4 regions of the Bacillus cereus group sp. N8 genome follow, and region 4 is predicted to be linked to each of the others. Evidence: predicted binding sites of a transcription regulator. Region 4 holds the regulator's gene; each other region holds the start of a gene.

Region 1 (5,157 bases), on a different contig from region 4:
GGCTACATGAATTGTTCGACAATTGTGTGAAAATTCCCTTTTAAAGTTTCTTACTTTCCGATAAAAACACAAAAAAATATATTTATCGCCCATTTACTTTCTTTCGCAACACATTCCATCATAGAATTACAACGAAACGTTCAACCCTTTTCTTATATTTTACAACAAAAAACAGCTCTTGCGGAGCTTTTACAAAATTTCAACGAATTTTTCAATAGAAAAGCGAGCTAATATGCATTAGCTCGCTTTTTTCTCTTGATCATAAATATTAATTCCAGCCTCATGTAACATCCATTCAATATGAACACCGTATCCTGACGTTGGATCATTTACAAATACATGTGTAACAGCACCAATTACTTTCCCATTTTGTACAATTGGACTTCCACTCATCCCTTGTACAATACCACCCGTTTTTGCTAGTAAACGTTTGTCTGTCACTTTTATAACCATACCTTTTGTAGCTGGGAACTTTTGCGGTACCGTACTAACAACTTCAATATCAAACGCTTCAACTTTATCTTGATCAATAACTGTTAATATTTTCGCTGGTCCTTCTTTTACTTGATGGGATAATGCGATAGGCATTGCTTTATCCATTATGCCGTTTGTCATATTTGTATTTAATTTTCCAAAGATACCATACGGGCTATTTATTGTAATATTACCAATCACTTCACGATCCGGTGAAAATCTTGCTAATTTTTCTCCTGGATTCCCGTGACTTCCTCTTTCAATAGAGGTTACGGTCGAGCGCATAATTTGTCCATCTTCTACTTGAATTGGCTTTTTTGTATCATTATCAGAAATGACATGACCAAGTGCCCCGTATTTCATGGAATCCGGATGAACAAATGTCATTGTTCCAATTCCAGCTGCCGAGTCACGAATATATAAACCAATACGATACGACGATTCCCCGCTGTCTTTTTGTGGCGTTAACTTAGTACGAATGTATTTTCCATCTCTTAGCAAAACAAGATTAAGCGGTTCACCTGTTTCTCCACTATTATGAATAAATGGTGCTACATCACTCATTCTTTCAATTGTTTTCCCATTAATTGCAGTAATCATATCCCCAATTTGTACACCAGCTGTTTCACCAGGAGATACTTTACCCTTTTCAGTTTGAATTAAATGATGGCCTACAACAAGTACACCTTTTGTGTTCAATTTCACACCAATCGATTGTCCACCGGGGATAACTTTAAAATCTTTTAATACTTTTACATTTACTTTTTTCACTGGAAAACCAGCGAGTTGAAACACCATATCAGCTTCACCATTTTGGTGAGAATTCACCATAAGCTCTTGTTCATTTGAACTTACTGTAAACACATTACGATTTGTAGATGAAGCCTTAAAAACTGGTAATGATGCTATTTCTGATTGTTGTCCTTCAAAAACAACAAGTTGCTTCGGGGATGAAATAAACGTTCGAAGCGGTTTAAAACACCCAATAAAAACTAAAGAAACAAGGAGACAAAGACCTATTATTTTTCGAAATCTTTCTAATTTCAATTTGTTCACTCTCCTCGCTCCTACCCCACATTCAGCCTCTTGGCTTCACTTTTTAATCTCTCCTTGCAGTGCTTTATTTATAACCGGAAGAATTAAGAAATCATCATTTGAGAAAAAAAGCTATCCATTACTGGATAGCCTCTGCTGTCTGTTTGAAATGATGTGCTTGCGTAAGTAACTCTTTCGCATGCTCTGTCGTTAAATCTGTAATTTCTACACCAGAAATCATCCGAGCAATTTCTGTTACTTTTTCATCCGTACTTAGCACCGTAACAGATGTAATCGTCCGATCATTCGCCACTTGTTTTCTAATAAATAAATGCGAGTCCGCCATTGAAGCTACCTGAGGTAAGTGCGTAATACAAAGTACTTGCGAGTTTACCGATACACGATAGATTTTTTCCGCAATAGCCTGTGCAACCCGACCACTCACACCTGTATCCACTTCATCAAAAATAACTGAAGCAACACCTTGATGCTTAGAAAAAATACTTTTTAAAGCCAAAATAATACGAGATAACTCTCCGCCAGAAGCAACCTTTGAAAGCGGCTTTAACGGTTCACCAGGGTTCGTTGAAATATAAAACTCCACGTGATCGTAGCCATCCGCCGTAAGTTTCACCGGTGTTCCTTCCACAAGAGGTTCTTCTGCATTTCCTTCCCGCTTCATTATTCTCACTTCAAATTTTGTTTTTTCCATATATAATTCTTTTAATTCTTGATGAATAGCGTTTGTAAGATGGTCTGCCAGTTCATGACGCATATCACTTAACAACGTTGCTTCTTTTAAGATAACACCTTCTAATTCCTTTAGCTGTTTTCTCGTCGTTTCAATATGTACGTCTTTATTTTCAATTGTAAAAATTTCTTGTTCAATTTTATCAGCATACGCTAAAATCTCTTCTACAGTATTTCCATACTTTCTCTTTAACATACGGATTTCATTCAACCGTGTTTCAATTTCATCTAAACGTTTCGGATCATATTCCATCATATCTAACTTTTCTCTAAGCTGATATGCAACTTCTTCTAATAAGTAATAGCTATTTGCAATTGAATCATGGTTTTCTTGATACGCCTCATCTAAATGCGTAATACTCTCCATTTGGCTCATTGCATTCCTTACATGATCTAACCCTTGGCTGTCCCCACTCAACGAACGATACGCATCCCCTAACGCTTTATAAATCTTTTCAAAATTGGATATTTTCAATCGTTCCTCAGTCAATTCATATTCTTCATCCATTTTTAAATCTGCCTTACGAATTTCTTCATGTTGGAATTGAATTAAATCTAGACGATGAGCCATTTGTTGTTCATTTTCACTTAAAGATTTCAGCTGTTTTTTTAATTTTTCATAGTCCCCGTATACGTTCTGATATGTGTCTAATTGTTTAACAATACGATCTCCATCAAAATGATCTAGCATAAACATATGACGCTCTTCATTCATTAAATCTTGCGTTTCATGCTGTCCATGTATATCAACAAGCGTTTTTCCAATCTCTTTTAATATACTAAGTGTAACAAGCTTCCCATTTACACGGCATACACTTTTTCCGTTCGCAGCAATATCACGTTTCAAAATAATCATGCCATCTTCTATTTCTATATCTAATTCTTCCGCCTTTGCGATACATGGATGTTTATCATCTTCTACATAAAATAAACCCTCTATTTCAGCCTTTTCTGTTCCATATCGAACAAACTCCGCTGAACCACGGCCGCCAACAAGCAAACTAATCGCATCAATAATAATCGATTTTCCGGCTCCTGTTTCACCACTTAAAACGGTTAAACCTTTTTGAAAAGAAATATTTAATGCCTCAATAATAGCAAAGTTTCTGATCGATAATTCCGATAACAATGCCCCATTCACCTCGTTATAAACTAATCCCCTACTAAGGGCTTTTTTTAAGTACTCTTCATTCAAATAGTTATACTATATGTTTATATGTATAAATTACTCATCTAACCCGCTCCATTGTACCAAACATTCGTTTTACGGGTCAATCCACCTATTTTCTAACTTTATTTAAAGAAAATATTATATTGCATTTAATAATTCATATTTTTAACCAATAAAAATATCTTGTTTACTTTCCACTTTACAGAGGAAAGTAAACAAGATTTTTTTGTTACAGCATATTTAAGAAACGATCAGAGACAACACCTGTATCTTCAGGTGTACGGCAAATAATTAAGCAAGTATCATCACCACAAATGGTTCCGATAATCTCATCCCACTCTAAATGATCAATAAGTGCCCCAAGTGAATGAGCGTTACCAGGCAATGTTTTTAGCACAAGCATATGTCCTGCCGTGTCTAATTTTACAAATGAATCCACTAGATTTCGTTTTAATTTTTGCAACGGGTTAAATCGTTGATCTGCTGGTAAGCTATATTTATAGCGTCCATCATGTAATGGCACCTTAACTAAGTGCAGTTCTTTAATATCGCGCGATACTGTTGCTTGCGTTACATTAAATCCCTCATTACGTAAAATATCAACTAGTTCATCTTGTGTTTCAATTTCTTTGTTCGCAATAATTTCCCTGATTTTAATATGGCGCTGACCTTTATTCATACATTTGCACCTCACACTATCTCTTACCATAGTTTAAACATTGGTATACTTCACTTATTTATGTTAACGTATAATTCGTTTCTTGTACACAATTGTTTTTACAATCATTATACAATTACAACAAAAAGAGGAACAACATATGTTATTCCCCTTTCCCTTTTTGTTTTAGAACGTCATGCGCTTCTGTAACAACTTGCTCAATAGAAACCGGCGAATGATTTTCGCCATTCTCACGCTCTCCATGCCATTTTAGATGGATTAAAAATTCAATATTACCATCCCCGCCCGTAATTGGCGAGAATGTTAAACCTTCGACATCATAGCCTTCCTTCAGAGCAAAATCGACAATCATTTCCACGACAGCTTCATGTACTTTTCTATCACGAACAATGCCTTTTTTCCCAACTTGGTCTCGTCCAGCTTCAAACTGCGGTTTAATTAATGCAGCTACGTCACCATTTAACATAAGCATTGTTTTTAAAACCGGCAATATTAGCTTTAATGATATAAATGAAACATCGATACTTGCAAACTGAGGTAAACCGCGCTCTAAGTCTGCCGGTGTCACGTAACGGAAGTTCGTTCGTTCCATCACAACAACACGCTCATCTTGACGCAATTTCCACGCAAGTTGATTATATCCTACATCTAATGCATAAGATAACTTCGCTCCATTTTGAAGCGCACAATCTGTAAAGCCACCAGTTGATGAACCAATATCTATCATAACTTTATCTTGTAAATCAAGTTGAAATGTCTCTAATGCCTTTTCAAGTTTATAACCACCACGGCTTACATATGGCATAACTTGCCCTTTCACCGTAATCTCTGTATCTTGTGAGATTTTCTCTCCTGGCTTATCGAGTCTCATTTCATTCGCATATACGAGCCCTGCCATAACAGCACGTTTAGCCTTCTCACGCGTTTCTATAAGTCCTCGCTCTACTAATAGTACATCTACTCTTTCTTTTTTTACGCTCATTTGTTACGCCCTTTTTTGTTTTGATGGAATCATTGTATGAATACGGTCTACAACAGCATCTGTCGT
Region 2 (5,157 bases), on a different contig from region 4:
AAAAAATAATGAAAATATATTTATTTGTTTTATAGAGGCTTGTTATTAGGCATATGGGTCTAACAATAAAACAAGCTTTGAATAAGCTAATAAAAAAGGAGTTGATTAATAATGGGTTATATTGTAGATATTTCGAAATGGAATGGAAATATTAATTGGGATATTGCAGCGGCTCAGCTAGATTTAGTTATTGCTAGAGTTCAAGATGGTTCGAATACTGCGGATTTTATGTATCAAGGTTATGTGAAAGAAATGAAGAAACGTAGTATTCCATTTGGAAATTATGCATTTTGCCGTTATATATCTATTTCAGATGCAAAAAAAGAAGCGCAAGATTTTTGGAATCGTGGCGATAAAAACGCCAAATTTTGGGTGGCAGATGTAGAAGTTCAAACAATGGTAGATATGCAAGGTGGGACTCAAGCATTTATTGATGAATTACGCCGATTAGGTGCAAAAAAAATTGGTTTATATGTAGGACATCACACGTATATATCATTTGGAGCTCGCAATATTGATGCTGATTTTATTTGGATTCCTCGTTATGGAGGGAATAAACCAGCATACCCTTGTGATATTTGGCAATATACTGATTCAGGAAATGTTCCTGGTATTGGAAAATGTGATTTAAATCAATTAATTGGGAATAAAAATCTTTCTTGGTTTATAGGTTCAAATCAAACAAATCAATCTAGTATTGGAGATAGTAAGCAACCAAATGGAATTGGTATTGCAGTTTCAAAATATAATGATGGATACGGCATTAATTTATATGAAAATCCTGCGAATCCACAGTTTACAGGAAGACTTACGAAAAAAATCCCATATTTAATTTTTAAAGGTTATTGGGGAGGTGGTGAAAAAGATATGATTTGTTTAGGTGGAGAACAACAGTGGGCTAAGTTAGAGCATTTTAATGTGCAATGGTACTATGCATACTCAAAATACACACCTGGATATGAAATTAGAACGTACGATGGACCAAACGGGAATGATACAGGTGCGGTCGATGGGAAAATTCCTTATCGTATTTGGAATCGTCAGGATGGATATGTAGATATAGGTGGAAACAAATGGATCAAAGAAGAACATGTACAGATTAAATGATGTTAAAAAATCGGCTGCATGCCAGCTTTTAGTGTTTAATAAATCTTGCCTCTGACATGAAGAGAAATACTTGCGGAAAACACATTAATTTCACAATAGCGCTGTATAGTTCCTAATATACAATTATCAAAGTGAGGTATTTGAATTGAAAAAGAATAAGCTATTTATGGGAACTATTATTACATGTGTGGCGCTAGCATTGTCTGCGTGTGGTTCCGCAGAAAATGTTGCAACATCAAAAGTAGGAAACGTGACAGAGAAAGAGTTAAGTAAAGAATTAAGGCAAACATATGGAAAAAGTACTTTATCTCAAATGATGTTAAATAAGGCATTGCTAGATAAATATGAAGTTTCAGATGAAGAAGCTAAAAAACAAGTAGACGCAGCGAAGGAACAAATGGGTGACAAGTTTGATGTGGCTTTAGAGCAAGTAGGGTTAAAAAATGAAGATGAACTAAAAGAGAAAATGAAGCCAGAAATTGCGCTTGAGAAAGCGATTAGAGCGACTGTCACAGATAAAGATGTGAAAGATAACCATAAACCTGAAATGAAGGTAAGTCACATTTTAGTGAAAGATGAAAAAACTGCGAAAGAAGTAAAAGAGAAAATAAATAATGGTGAAGATTTTACTGCTTTAGCGAAACAATATTCGGAAGATACTGGTTCAAAGGAACAGGGCGGAGAAATAGCTGGTTTTGCTCCTGGTCAAACTGTGAAAGAGTTTGAAGAAGCTGCGTATAAATTAGATGCAGGACAAGTAAGTGAGCCAATAAAAACATCTTATGGTTATCATATAATAAAAGTGACGGATAAAAAAGAATTGAAACCATACGATGAAGTAAAAGATACGATTCGAAAAGATTTAGAACAACAAAGACTGCAAGATGCGACAGGTAAATGGAAACAACAAGTAATCAATGATCTATTGAAAGATGCGGATATTAAAGTAACAGATAAAGAATTTAAAGATACATTTAAATTCTTAGATGAGAAATAAGGTTTAGAAGAAAAACAGAGATTTAGCATAATGCTATATTTCTGTTTTTTTATTTTCAATAGAAAAGGGAACTCGTATAGAGTTCCCTTTTCACGTTAGTGTGTGTGTTATAAATAGATAGTAAGACAATACAATATTACATTTAAATATTAAGAATTACAATGGGAAAATTTGTATGTAGATAAAAGGAATAAGCAATTTAATTCGCAAAATGTTGAAATGATAATGTTTTAGTTAATTAATATTGTTAAATATAAACTAAATATATTTTTTGTATTTTCTTAGAGAATGAATAGAAGACATAATTTAAAGAATGATACATACCATATTATCGGAGAGTAAATTGACTTTATACGAAATGAAATGTAGAAATTTTTATTGCAAAAAGTGTTCTACATTATAATATGAATAATTTTAGATTTACTAGATTATTAAATTAACTTGGAGGAGAATATATGAAAGTTATTTTTAAAAGAGAAGGTGGAGGGAAAATTTTCGAATCAGCTAATGAAAATATAAGTATTTTACTAGATGTATTAAAAGAAACAAAAGGGATAAAGATTGGGATGATTGAGTATGAAGTAATAGAATATAAACTGGAATATTATCGGAATCCGAAAAAAACAGAAACAGAGAGAGAATTACATATTATTATGCAACCTAAACTTAATCAATAGAGAAAGTAAAGTAATGAAATAATTAGTTTTGACTTTGTTCGTCCTTACTGATTATTATCCCGCACATAGCAGGATCAGTGAAATGATTTGTCGAAATGTATGAAACTTATAAAGAATGTATTGTTTTACATTCTTTATAAGTTTCGAAATTTTTGTGAGTTTCGTTCATAATAAAAGTATATGCTTATGTCGATGGATGGTTAATGAATAGTAAAACTAAAATTTCTTTTATCTATGCAGGAAATGAATATATATATAAATAAATAAATAAATGTATTTATGAAGAGCTTTGTTGAATAATATTGGAGGAGTTAAAAATGAGTTTAGCTAGTTATATAGGTTGTAATGTAGAAGTGCCGTTAACCCCAGAAGATTCCAATGATTTAATCATAATTGGACCGTGCTTTTCAGATGAAGGTTTACTTGAAGTTGTAAAAGAGCATCAATTTCAAACAAATTACATTTATGAAGTATCATCAGGATGGGGAATAGAACTGGTTGAGTGGCAAAGATTAGTTGATAAGAAAGAATCTCAAAATAAACTTTTAACTTTATGCTCGATTATGGAAGGGTATTTAAAAGAAGGAGATTACTTTGAATTATATAGTTGTTGGGTTGGTGAAGAAAATCAGGAAAAAGTAGGGGAATTAAATTTGAAAATAAATCATTTTGATGTAGCTGAAATTTGTATTCCAGAAAGAACGTTAGTTAGGATAGAAAAGTAGAAATATAAAAGCGACTCCACATTGGGTGGAGTCGCTTTTATTGTTGCTACACGTATTCTATGGTGTGATAGGAAGTGCAAAGAAAGTTGATTAATAATAGGGAGTAATCAATGGGTATGAATAAACTTCATAGATTAAAGTTACATTTTGTTTGAAAAATTTACATATTGCACTTCCGAAAGAACGTTCGTTCGTGTATAATGAGAACAAACGTTCTTTTGTAGTGGAGATTTCTACAAATTCATAAATAGTTTTGAATTGGAAAGCTACGCTACATATTAAATAAGAGATGGATAAAGTGTATTTAGAAGTGAAATTTCTATTTTGTGAATGGATAGATATAGAAAATTGAGGAGTAAAGAAAATGAGTTATGTAAAGATACAGGAAACAGGAAGAGAGTGGGTTCCGTTTACAGTAATGTCGGAACAATTATTAAGTATGAAAAAAATTATTGGAGAGAAATTAAAAGTCCAAAGACCGCTAATAACTAATGAAGCGAAAGAAAGTATTACAGACAAGTTATTAACTTCATTATTGTCTGAAGAAGAGATGTTAGTGACATATTTTGAAGAAGGATACATACTTACAAGTTATATGACAGTGGTTCATATAAATCCTATTCAACAAATTGTAAAATGTACAGATGCATTTTATAAAACATATATATTTTCTACAATGGACATAATTGATGTAACCTAAAAGAAGCTGAATTTTGAAATTTAGCTTTTTTAATTTGTCCCGCTATTGGTGGGTAGTTAGATTCACACCTCGAAATTTGGCTGTACGTCAGGCTGCCTGCAAAAGCCCAATTGTTATGGATTAATAGTCAATGGATAATAGACAAAACCCTTACTATTTTTGAAGAGGTAAAGAATTAAATGAAAAAGCAGCTAGATGCAAACTAGCTGCTTAGCCCCAGGGAAAGGGAGAAAAAGATTGGGCACTCAAAAAATTAACGATAGCTGTTTATCAGCCTGAGTATAGTATAGACAAATTTTAAAATATTATACAAATCTGATTACAGATCTGGTTAGGCCGTACCAACTTGGTTTTGATCTGCTAAATCAGAATCAAATGTATTAGTCGCGCTAACCCCGCTAAAAGTGTTCACAACGAAACCAACGTTAGATGCGCCAGAGCCGTTATAAGCTTTTGTATTCTCCTTTGGAGAAACGTTGTAGAAATCACCTAAGTTGAAAGATCCGTTACTATTTTGTACAACTAAATTCCCAACAACTGAGGGCATAATTTTCACCTACCTTATAAGTAATTGTTTGCACTACTATATGAAGGTATAGTTTAATTGGTTCATGTGGCAAATATTGTGGGATAGGGAAACGTTTGAAGCTTTATTTAATCAATTTAGCAAAAAGTATGTTAAATTTAATGAAGAGTTGAATTTTATAAAGTATAAATTCTAATAATTAATATATACGGAATTAAAGGAGGCGAAATGTAATGGATAATGTTATAAAAACAGTAGATTTAACAGATGTAGAATCAAGTAAACTTGTTGCTTTTATTTGTAGTAATGATGTTACATTGATCGAAAAAGCATTTTGTCCTAATGAAATAAAATTAAAGTTTAATGAAATAGCGATTTTATCGGCAATTAAAACAGCATATATTACGAAAGTATCTATAAGGAAA
Region 3 (5,157 bases), on a different contig from region 4:
GATGTTTCACGATCTTCTAACGGGACTTGTGCAATAAGTTCTTCTGGTAAATGAAAATCAAACAGATTAATATCCATAACTGTATCCACCTATTTCTTATTTGAATCGATTTATTATATACATAATAAAAGATAATGCAATACTTAACACAATACATGTAATGATAGGAAAATAAAAGGTAACGTTACCTTTTTTCACAAAAATATCGCCTGGAAGCCTTCCTATGAACTTCCAAGCTAAACCAACAACAATGAGTAAAATACCGGCTGTAATAAGCAGCTTTGGCATCTCCGTCATGCTTTTGGCATCTCCATTCCGAAATGTTCATATGCAAGCGGTGTTACAATCCGGCCTCTTGGCGTTCGTTGTAAAAAGCCAATTTGTAATAAATACGGCTCATACACATCTTCAATCGTATGAGATTCTTCCCCAATCGTCGCCGAAACTGTTTCTAGTCCAACTGGACCACCGCGGAACTTTTCAATAATACCAAGTAATAATTTATGGTCAATATGATCAAGACCTAATTTATCTACTTGCAGTAGTTCTAACGCCATTTGTGTAATTTCCATTGCAATTGTTCCGTCGCTGCGAACTTGTGCGAAATCACGTACACGTCGTAATAAACGATTCGCTATACGAGGTGTGCCACGAGCACGTCTTGCAATTTCTAGTGCAGCTAATGAGTCGATTTCAACTTCAAACACTTCTGCTGTACGTTCAACAATCGCAGAAAGCTGATCCACTGTGTAATACTCTAATCTTGAAAGTACACCGAAACGGTCACGGAGCGGCGCTGATAATGCTCCGGCACGTGTTGTCGCTCCAACTAATGTAAATGGAGGTAAATCTAAGCGTACAGACCGTGCTGACGGTCCTTTTCCAATTACGATATCAAGGCAAAAGTCTTCCATCGCAGGATATAGTACTTCTTCGATTGATCTATGCAAACGATGAATTTCATCAATAAACAATACATCTCCAGGCTGAAGTGCTGTTAATACCGCTGCTAAATCTCCTGGTCTTTCAATTGCGGGACCTGACGTCGTTCGAATGTTAACACCCATTTCATTGGCAATAATATTCGCAAGCGTCGTTTTACCAAGTCCAGGTGGTCCATATAAAAGTACGTGATCTAACGTTTCTTCACGCATTTTCGCCGCTTCAATAAACACTTCTAAATTATGTTTCGCTTTATCTTGGCCAATATACTGACGGAGCGTCTGTGGCCGTAATGAATACTCTAAATCCGCATCTTCGTATCCAGATTCCCCTGAAAGGAGACGTTCGTCCATTATACTCACCTCTTACCATTTAGTAAAAGACTAAGTGCCTTTTTAATATATTGATCCGTCGTTAATGATTCTTTTAATAACTCTGGTACAACACGAGAAACTTCCCGTTCTGCATAACCAAGTGCACGCAGTGCCTCCAGTGCTTCATCAAGTTCAACTGAGGAACCTTTCTTCTCATCAAAACTTTCAACATCTGAGAACAAATCAACAAACGCATCTGGTACAACATCTGCTAGTTTTCCTTTTAAATCTAAAATCATTTGGCGCGCTGTTTTCTTTCCGACGCCCGGGAACTTCACTAGAAACTTCTCATCTTCATGTTCAATCGCTTGAACGACCTGTCCTGTTTGACCAGAAGCTAAAATTGCAAGAGCGCCTTTTGGCCCAATGCCAGACACACCTAACAACTTTGTAAATAATAAACGCTCTTCACGTGTTTTAAATCCGTAAAGTGCCATAATATCTTCTCTCACATAATGATATGTATAGACACGAATTTCTTGCTTACTTCTTTGAAATACATACGGATTTGGTGTGAAAATTTGATAACCAATTCCATTATGATCAATTACGACATATTCCGGTCCTACATATTCCACGTAACCTGTAACATATTCAAACAAAATACGATCTCTCCCTCTCAAATCATGTATTCCATTTTAACATATTTAACAATAGAAAAGCGAGAATGCCCCAACAAATGTTCTCTATTTGAAACTTCTGTTATTTTCCATTGACAGAAAGTATAAAGCCCCTTAATATACAGATGTCGATAATGATTATCAATATTAATTAAAGGGGTTACATCAGGATGAAACAAAAGCTATTTATTTTATTTACTATTATGCTAGTTGTTCTTTCTATCGTTGGCTGTTCTTCTCAAAAAGAAGAATCAAAAGCAAAAGAACAACCGAAAACAAAAGTTGTAAAACATGCTAAAGGGGAAGCAACAATTCCAGTTAATCCAAAGAGAATTGTTGATTTATCTGGATCAACAGAGGAATTATTAATCCTTGGACATAAACCTGTTGGCACAGCAAACACGTATAAAGATAAAATCCAAAATCACTTAACGGACAAGCTAGACGGCGTAAAGGCAGTCGGCTGGTACTGGGCGCCTAAAGTTGACCTAGAGGCTGTTACAGCTTTAAAACCAGACTTAATTATTTTAAACAATCGTCAATTGAAAATTTATGATCAACTAGAAAAAGTTGCACCGACAGTTGTTCTAGAAACAAATCTAGAAGACTGGCGTGGTAAGTTTAAAGAAGTAGGTAAACTATTTGACGAAGAAAAGAAAGCTGACAAATGGATTGCAGACTACGATAAAAAAGCAGACTCTTTATCAAAAAAAATTAAAGAAAAAACAAAAGATGAAAACTTTATGTTCGTCGCAGTTACACCTCAAAACTTCCGTGTATACGGTAGCTTCGGATACGGTGACATCATCTTTAACGATTTAAAACTTCCAGCAACAAAAGGTACAGATTTAAAGCAAACGATGGCGCAAGTATCACTAGAAGGTCTTGTTGCATTCCAGCCTGACCAAATGTTTATCGTAAACTTCGGCGGTGAAGCTGATAAAGTGTACGAAGACTATAAAAACAGTGCCGTTTGGAAAGACAATAAAGCAGTAAAAAGCAATCACGTATACGAAGTATCAAATGAAGTCTTTAATACGAAAGCATTCAATCCAATTGGAAAAGACATGCTAATTGATGAAATTGCAAAAGAAATTTTAGCTAAAAATAAATAAGAAAAAGCAGCTCATGATGAGCTGCTTTTTTTCTTATTTTGCACTGCATACTGCTTCATTTTTTCGATTGTCTTCACAAAACCTTCTTTTGATTTTATGCGAATACCACGTTTCAATTTCGCACGCTCATAACTCTCAAGTTTTTTCATATCAATTTGAAAGAAGGAGTGGATCGCGTTATCACTTTTCGGTACCCCTTTGAAAATTTGTAATATCCCTTCCTCTGAAACACCAAAATAACCGCTCGTTTTCAGTAAAGGAGAAATATCATCAACTTTCTTTTGTAATACAATTTGTACATCATCACGATCAACAAGTTGCCATTCCTTATATTGCTGCAAAAACTTTTCTAAATCCGCTACTTTTTCTGTCAGTATTTCCTCACTTACTTCTCCATCAACATACATGCGCTCTAATAAAATTGTAACTTGAGGTTCTTTTTCTACTACTTCTGCCCTCACATCGGATCCATAAGCTAAGCAAAACATCATAACGAAAGCTTGCAATGCAATCAGTATCCATTTCATTTCCGTTCACCTCTTCTAGGCAAAATCATACTTTCATTTGTAGTTTTTCCGGAAATGGGGGTTTTATCCATATAAACATTAGTATTAAATTTCTAGAGAAAATAAAAAATGCAGATAAGAATTTATCTTATCTGCATGTATCATTTACTTTTATATAAAATGAAAGACGCCTGCAAAGCAGGCGTCTTGATGCGTTTACGGCGAGAGACCAGGCGACCACATTCGCGTGTTTAGCACTTAAGCATATCTCTCGTCTTACGTAAATTAGCTCATCGCTTTACTAATATAACATTAATAAAGTATAAGTGCAATATGTTTATAAAAATATTTTATTTCCTCTTTCACTTAAATGGAATTGATGTAAATTATAAATTGATAATTGTAATATATATATTACAATAAGTATAACAGCGAAATCATAATAAACTGGAGATGGATATTGTGAAAAAAATAAAGGATGAACGCCTCATACTTCAAACGTTAAAAAACATACGTATTGCCTTCCTTTTTCAATCCCTTGGCATAATCGGAATTTTAGGCTATACCGGATTCACGGAAGGAATGGATCAAATTACGAAATCTCCATTATGGTTATTATTTATTCTTACAAGTATTGTACTTAGTTATTTACAGTTAAGTATTTCAATCGATGTAGAAGAAAGTGAAAAGGAAATAAAGTTAACTCCTTATTACAAACTTGTTTTACGCTCTCTTATTGTTGGAATTATCATAGCTATTATTTATATTATTTTCAGCCCAGAAAGACCTCTGTTTGAAGCTATTCTTACAGGTAGTATTTTCTTCATATGCTTTTTAGCGTCTTACTCCGTTAGTTATTTTATAAAAAAACGCCGTTTACAAGACGACGAATAGTAAAGAGGAAGGGCTATCCCTTCCTCTTTTGTTTTGCTATCGTACTGTACCCGTCAGACCGTAACGAATGTCTCGGAACATATTCACTATGTCACGATTAAAATCGTTTGTAACTGTGCCGTTACGTAGGCGTGTACTCATTGCATCGACACGAGTAAACATGTCATTTCTTACGGAAACATATACGTTTCTATTTCCAACTTCATTTGCAACCGCTTGACGAATTTCGTTTGCCATCGCTGTTTCATTTGTCGCCGGATTACGTGGTTTTACCGCAATCGCTACATCGTTTCCATATACAACTGTAGAAACTCGATCTACATTATTCATACGTTTTACACGATTCGTAATTTTCTCTGCAGTTTTACCATCATTGTTAATGTATGAATTGTTCATTGTAATATTACGAGTTGGATGCGGATTAGCAATTTGCCCATTGTAATTTACATCACGGTAATAATTATTGTATCCTGTATCGTTACGACCGTTTCTATATGTCACATAATCTGTATAACGATCATTACGCGCTACATTATCACGATACTGGTGTGTATCATTATAAGATGTACGCTCGTAATTGTAGTTACGTCCATCCATCGCATTATTATCTTTTGGTGTACCACATGCAGCTAATGCACTGGTAACTAACAAAGAAGCAGCAATCACTTTTACTTTCGTATTCAATACAAAAACCCCCTCTGTTAGA
Region 4 (5,157 bases):
CGAGACGAACTACAACATACAGGTAGATTTAATCGAACTTCATTGCGACAAGGTGACATTTCAAGGTTTTTTCACTAAAGATAACTGATTCTGAAGGTGTTTAGAGGGACTAAGGAGGAATTTATAATGGCTAGGTACACAAGAGAAGATATTTTCCGTTTGGCGAAAGAAGAGAATGTAAAGTATATCCGCTTACAATTTACAGACCTTTTAGGAGTAATTAAAAACGTAGAAATTCCAGTGAGCCAATTAACAAAGGCTCTTGATAACAAAATGATGTTTGATGGATCTTCTATTGAAGGTTTTGTACGTATTGAAGAATCTGATATGTATTTATATCCTGACTTAGATACTTGGGTAATTTTCCCATGGACTGCTGAAAAAGGTAAAGTTGCTCGTCTAATTTGTGACATTTACAATGCGGATGGCACTCCGTTTGATGGAGACCCACGTAACAACTTAAAACGTGTGTTAAAAGAAATGGAAGCTTTAGGATTCTCAGATTTCAATCTTGGACCAGAGCCAGAATTCTTCCTATTTAAAGTAGATGAAAAAGGAAATCCAACATTAGAATTAAACGATAACGGTGGATACTTCGACCTTGCACCGATGGATTTAGGGGAAAACTGTCGTCGTGATATCGTTCTTGAACTTGAAGAAATGGGCTTTGAAATTGAAGCATCTCACCATGAGGTTGCACCAGGTCAACACGAAATTGACTTTAAATATGCAAATGCAATTCGCTCATGTGATGACATTCAAACATTCAAACTTGTTGTAAAAACAATTGCTCGTAAACATGGTTTACACGCAACATTTATGCCGAAACCATTATACGGTGTGAACGGTTCAGGTATGCACTGTAACTTATCATTATTTAAAAATGGAGAGAACGTATTCTTCGATCAAAACGGTGATTTACAATTAAGTGATGATGCTCGTCACTTTATCGCAGGTATTTTAAAACACGCACCAGCATTTACAGCGGTAGCAAACCCAACTGTAAACTCTTACAAGCGTTTAGTACCTGGATACGAAGCTCCTTGTTACGTAGCATGGTCTGCACAAAACCGTAGCCCATTAGTACGTATCCCTGCATCTCGTGGTATTAGTACACGCGTAGAAGTACGTAGTGTTGACCCAGCTGCAAACCCATATTTAGTAATGGCTACATTATTAGCGGCAGGTCTTGACGGAATTAAAAACAAATTAACTCCGCCGGCTGCAGTAGACCGTAACATCTACGTAATGACAAAAGAAGAGCGCGAAGAAGCGGGTATCGTTGACTTACCAGCAACATTAGCGCAAGCGTTAGTTACATTACAATCTAATGAAGTAGTATGCGGTGCACTAGGAGAGCATTTACTTGAGCACTTCATCGAAGCGAAAGAGATTGAGTGGGATATTTTTAGAACTCAAGTTCACCAATGGGAACGCGATCAATATATGTCTCTATACTAAGAGAGAAAAAAGCCCTAATACTACGGTATTAGGGCTTTTTTTATTTGTGGGCAACATAGGTGCTGGTGAAATAAATTGAATAGGTGTCCGCAAAATGCCCGGAAAAATCAAGGAGATTCTTTAAAATGCTATTGTATTTCTTCGATATTGTATGTTTTGCTCAGTGTTTGATAAATAAAATTGCAAAAATATAGTACCTTGCAATAAACAGTACCTGATGGTATATTATGGATATAATAGGTACTGTTTATTGAACGGTACTGAAATAAGAAAGGGGGGATTGTCCTTGAACGTTCAATTTAAAAAAGGTGTGTTAGAACTGTGTGTATTGGCGCTTGTAAAACGTAAGGATTGTTATGGTTATGAACTTGTTCAGCAAATTTCAAATAAATTTTTAATATCGGAAGGTTCTGTATATCCGCTATTACGTCGTTTAACGAAAGAGGAATATTTTCAAACATATTTAAAAGAATCCACGGAAGGACCGCCCCGTAAATATTATCAGTTAACAGAGCAAGGAGAGATGCAACTTACGTTATTAGTAACAGAGTGGCGTGATTTTGCTAAAGGTGTTCAAGAAATTATTGAAGGGGTGGAATGGGATGAGTAAAGAACGGTTTCTTAAAGAATTATCAAGTCATCTTAGAAAGTTACCAGAAGAAGAGCGACAAGATATTTTATTTGATTATGAAGAGCATTTTCAATTTGGGATAGAAGAGGGGAAAACTGAATCAGAAATAATAAAAGGGCTTGGCTCTCCGAAGGTAATTGCGAAAGACTTGCTTGTTTTGTATCGCTTTGATGAGATGAAAAAAGACCCATCGACTTCAAATATAACAAGAGCTGTCATGGCAGCGGTTGGACTTAGTTTGTTTAACTTTATTATTGTGTTAGGCCCATTAATTGCAATTATAGCTTTTATATTTTCCTTTTGGGTGGGTGGTATTGCTAGTGTAGTGACACCATTTTTCGTTATTTTAAAAGTGTTCATGGGTACTTTTATATGGTTGGATCTTTTCGTTAGTATAACGTTTGTTGGAGTAGGTTTGTTGTTATGTATTGTAGCTTATTATAGTACGAAGTGGTTTAAAAGATTATGTGTGCGCTATGTAATATGGAACTTCAAAATGATAAAAGGGGAGTAGATGATGAAAAAAATATTATTAGTAGCTATCGCTTGTATCATTATTGGAGTAATAGGGATTTCACAAACATATAAAAAAGCAGTAGAAACTGTGGAGAAAGGAAATAAGGAAGAAGTTATTAAAAACGAAACGCTAAAAAATGTAGAAGTTAAGTTAGATGCTGGAGATATTGTTGTACAAAAATCTCCTGATTCCTCTTTTTATGTAAAGCAAACAGGAGACATAAGTAAACAGGAGATTCGTATTGCTGAAGATGGTGACACATTAAAAGTTATAGGGGAAATAGAAAAAGGTGTTTCATTTGATTTTTCATTTTACAATTTCGGATTTCAAGCGCCTGCATTGACTATATTAGTACCTGAACGTTCTTATCAAGAGATAAAAGTAAATTCATCCGCTGGACAAATAGAAATAAGTAATGTGAAAAGTGACCGCGTAAGTGTTGAAACACTAGCTGGAGAAGTGGATTTGAAACATGTAACAGCAAAGAGTGTGGAGGGATCTACAAAAGCTGGTGAGGTGAATTTTAAAAAAGTAATAGGGAAAGCAACAGCCAAAACGGCTAGTGGGGATATAGATATTATTGATCATGATTCTAAATATGATTTAGAGGCAAGTTCAACCGCTGGAGATGTAGATATTACTTTATTGGAAAAACCACAAGATGCAGTTGTAACTGGGCAAAGCGCTGCCGGAGATGTGACAATTTTTAATGAAGAAAATAAAAATATAACGATCGGTAATGGAAGTAAAAAGATTAGCGGTAAAACCGCTGCTGGAGACGTTACTATTGAAACGCGTTAATAATTAATGTAATGTATTCTTTTGAGTGAACGGAAATCTATCAAAATATAAAAGAAGATAACGCCCTATATAAATAAGGGGATTATCTTCTTTTTATTATTTTTAATGTAAATCACGATATACGCCAATTACTTTTCCGATAACTGACACTTGTTTTAAAATGATAGGTTCTAGAGAAGCGTTTTCCGGTTGTAGACGGAAATGGTCTTTTTCTTTGTAGAAACGTTTAACAGTTGCTTCGTTATCTTCTGTTAAAGCAACTACAATTTCACCGTTGTATGCAGACTGTTGTTGGCGAACAACAACTAAATCACCATCAAAGATACCAGCTTCAATCATGCTATCTCCAGAAATGCGTAACATAAACACTTGATCTGCTCCAGCAACGATACTAGCTGGAAGTGGGAAGTGATCTTCTACACTTTCGACTGCTGTAATCGGTAAACCAGCAGTAACTTTTCCGACGATTGGAACTTGAATAACAGATTGTGTTTCTGTCTCCATTCGGTTGTCACCTAAAATTTCAATTGCGCGTGGTTTTGTTGGATCGCGTCGAATATATCCTTTTTCTTCTAGTCGTGATAAATGTCCGTGCACTGTAGAACTAGAAGCGAGGCCGACTGCTTGACCGATTTCACGTACGGAAGGTGGATATCCTTTTTCTTGTACTTTTAGCTTAATAAAGTCGAGAATGTCTTGCTGGCGTTTCGTTAACTTTTCCATGTTTTCTAACACCTCGTTTTCTTTCGTTTTTCTTATTAATAAGTATAACATGCGAAAAAACATTCTACAAACATAAGTTCGAACAATAGGGAGATTTATGATACACTAGAGGGAAAATAAAGCGAGAAAGAAGGGTTCAAAATGAATGCAATTGTTTATGCGCGTGTCAGTACAACAAAAGAAGCGCAAGAAACATCATTATTGCGTCAAAAGGATGAATTATTGCATTTAGCTGAGCGCTATCAAATGAATGTGATAAAAGTGATTGAAGAGCAGGCTAGTGGCTATACAATTGAACGTGATGGTATATTAGAAGTATTAGATACAATTCGAGATGAACAAGTTGATGTACTTTTAATACAAGATGAAACGCGTCTTGGTAGAGGGAATGCGAAGATTGCATTAATGCATTGTTTACATAAAGAAGGAATAAAAGTGTATACACATACGCATAATGGTGAATTACAACTTTCGGATTCTGACTCGATGGTGTTGGATATAATTGGAATTGTGGAAGAGTATCAAAGAAAGATTCACAATTTAAAAATTAAGCGTGGCATGCAAAGGGCGGTAGAGAAAGGATTTCGTCCGGAGAATAATTTGAAAAATCGTCATTTAAGTATAGGACGTGAGAAAAAAGAAGTGCCAATTGAGGAAATTGTACGTTTACGCCGGAATGAATTAACTTTTGAAGAAATTGCAGCAACACTTCGTGGTTTTGGTCATGATGTTTCAAAAGCAACTGTACATCGAAGATATGTAGAATATACAAAGCAATTGCTTGATAAAGAGGACTAACTATTGTATGATAATAATCAGTTTTGAGTAGAAGGGGGATTCGAGATGCCAAGTCACGAACTCATTGAACGCATTAACTTCTTAGCGAAAAAAGCAAAAGCTGAAGGCTTAACTGAAGAAGAACAACGTGAGCGCCAATCGCTACGTGAACAATATTTAAAAGGATTTCGTCAAAATATGTTAAACGAATTAAAAGGAATTAAAGTCGTTAACGAAGAAGGCACGG

The links. Region 4 encodes LexA, which represses DNA repair genes until DNA is damaged. Its sites were predicted from a motif close to CGAACATATGTTCG; they were not measured.
Region 1: a site for LexA is predicted at 3,512-3,525, ahead of recN (DNA repair protein RecN). Genes of this name have one in related genera too.
Region 2: a site for LexA is predicted at 3,683-3,696, ahead of JDS80_RS19345 (YolD-like family protein). Genes of this name have one in related genera too.
Region 3: a site for LexA is predicted at 1,989-2,002, ahead of ruvA (Holliday junction DNA helicase RuvA). Genes of this name have one in related genera too.

What each region holds. Positions count from the first base shown of each region.
Region 1 is NZ_JAEHBK010000001.1:316,821-321,977, reverse strand. Features, by position in the region: gene spoIVB (SpoIVB peptidase) at 238-1,530, opposite strand; gene recN (DNA repair protein RecN) at 1,649-3,388, opposite strand; gene argR (arginine repressor ArgR) at 3,660-4,109, opposite strand; gene JDS80_RS01725 (TlyA family RNA methyltransferase) at 4,252-5,091, opposite strand; gene dxs (1-deoxy-D-xylulose-5-phosphate synthase) at 5,095-5,157, opposite strand, start outside.
Region 2 is NZ_JAEHBK010000014.1:23,685-28,841, reverse strand. Features, by position in the region: gene JDS80_RS19365 (glycoside hydrolase family 25 protein) at 112-1,107, shown strand; gene JDS80_RS19360 (peptidylprolyl isomerase PrsA) at 1,253-2,104, shown strand; gene JDS80_RS19355 (hypothetical protein) at 2,560-2,781, shown strand; gene JDS80_RS19350 (hypothetical protein) at 3,099-3,506, shown strand; gene JDS80_RS19345 (YolD-like family protein) at 3,871-4,206, shown strand; gene gerPF (spore germination protein GerPF) at 4,538-4,753, opposite strand; gene JDS80_RS19335 (hypothetical protein) at 4,966-5,157, shown strand, end outside.
Region 3 is NZ_JAEHBK010000001.1:96,758-101,914, reverse strand. Features, by position in the region: gene queA (tRNA preQ1(34) S-adenosylmethionine ribosyltransferase-isomerase QueA) at 1-77, opposite strand, end outside; gene JDS80_RS00515 (DUF2905 domain-containing protein) at 97-297, opposite strand; gene ruvB (Holliday junction branch migration DNA helicase RuvB) at 294-1,295, opposite strand; gene ruvA (Holliday junction DNA helicase RuvA) at 1,301-1,918, opposite strand; gene JDS80_RS00500 (iron-hydroxamate ABC transporter substrate-binding protein) at 2,107-3,051, shown strand; gene JDS80_RS00495 (BofC C-terminal domain-containing protein) at 3,063-3,578, opposite strand; gene JDS80_RS00490 (branched-chain amino acid ABC transporter substrate-binding protein) at 4,020-4,451, shown strand; gene JDS80_RS00485 (YhcN/YlaJ family sporulation lipoprotein) at 4,488-5,135, opposite strand.
Region 4 is NZ_JAEHBK010000003.1:380,143-385,299, reverse strand. Features, by position in the region: gene glnR (transcriptional repressor GlnR) at 1-78, shown strand, start outside; gene glnA (type I glutamate--ammonia ligase) at 127-1,461, shown strand; gene JDS80_RS08330 (PadR family transcriptional regulator) at 1,748-2,071, shown strand; gene JDS80_RS08325 (DUF1700 domain-containing protein) at 2,064-2,606, shown strand; gene JDS80_RS08320 (DUF4097 family beta strand repeat-containing protein) at 2,607-3,410, shown strand; gene lexA (transcriptional repressor LexA) at 3,513-4,133, opposite strand; gene JDS80_RS08310 (YneB family resolvase-like protein) at 4,275-4,931, shown strand; gene JDS80_RS08305 (DUF896 domain-containing protein) at 4,977-5,157, shown strand, end outside.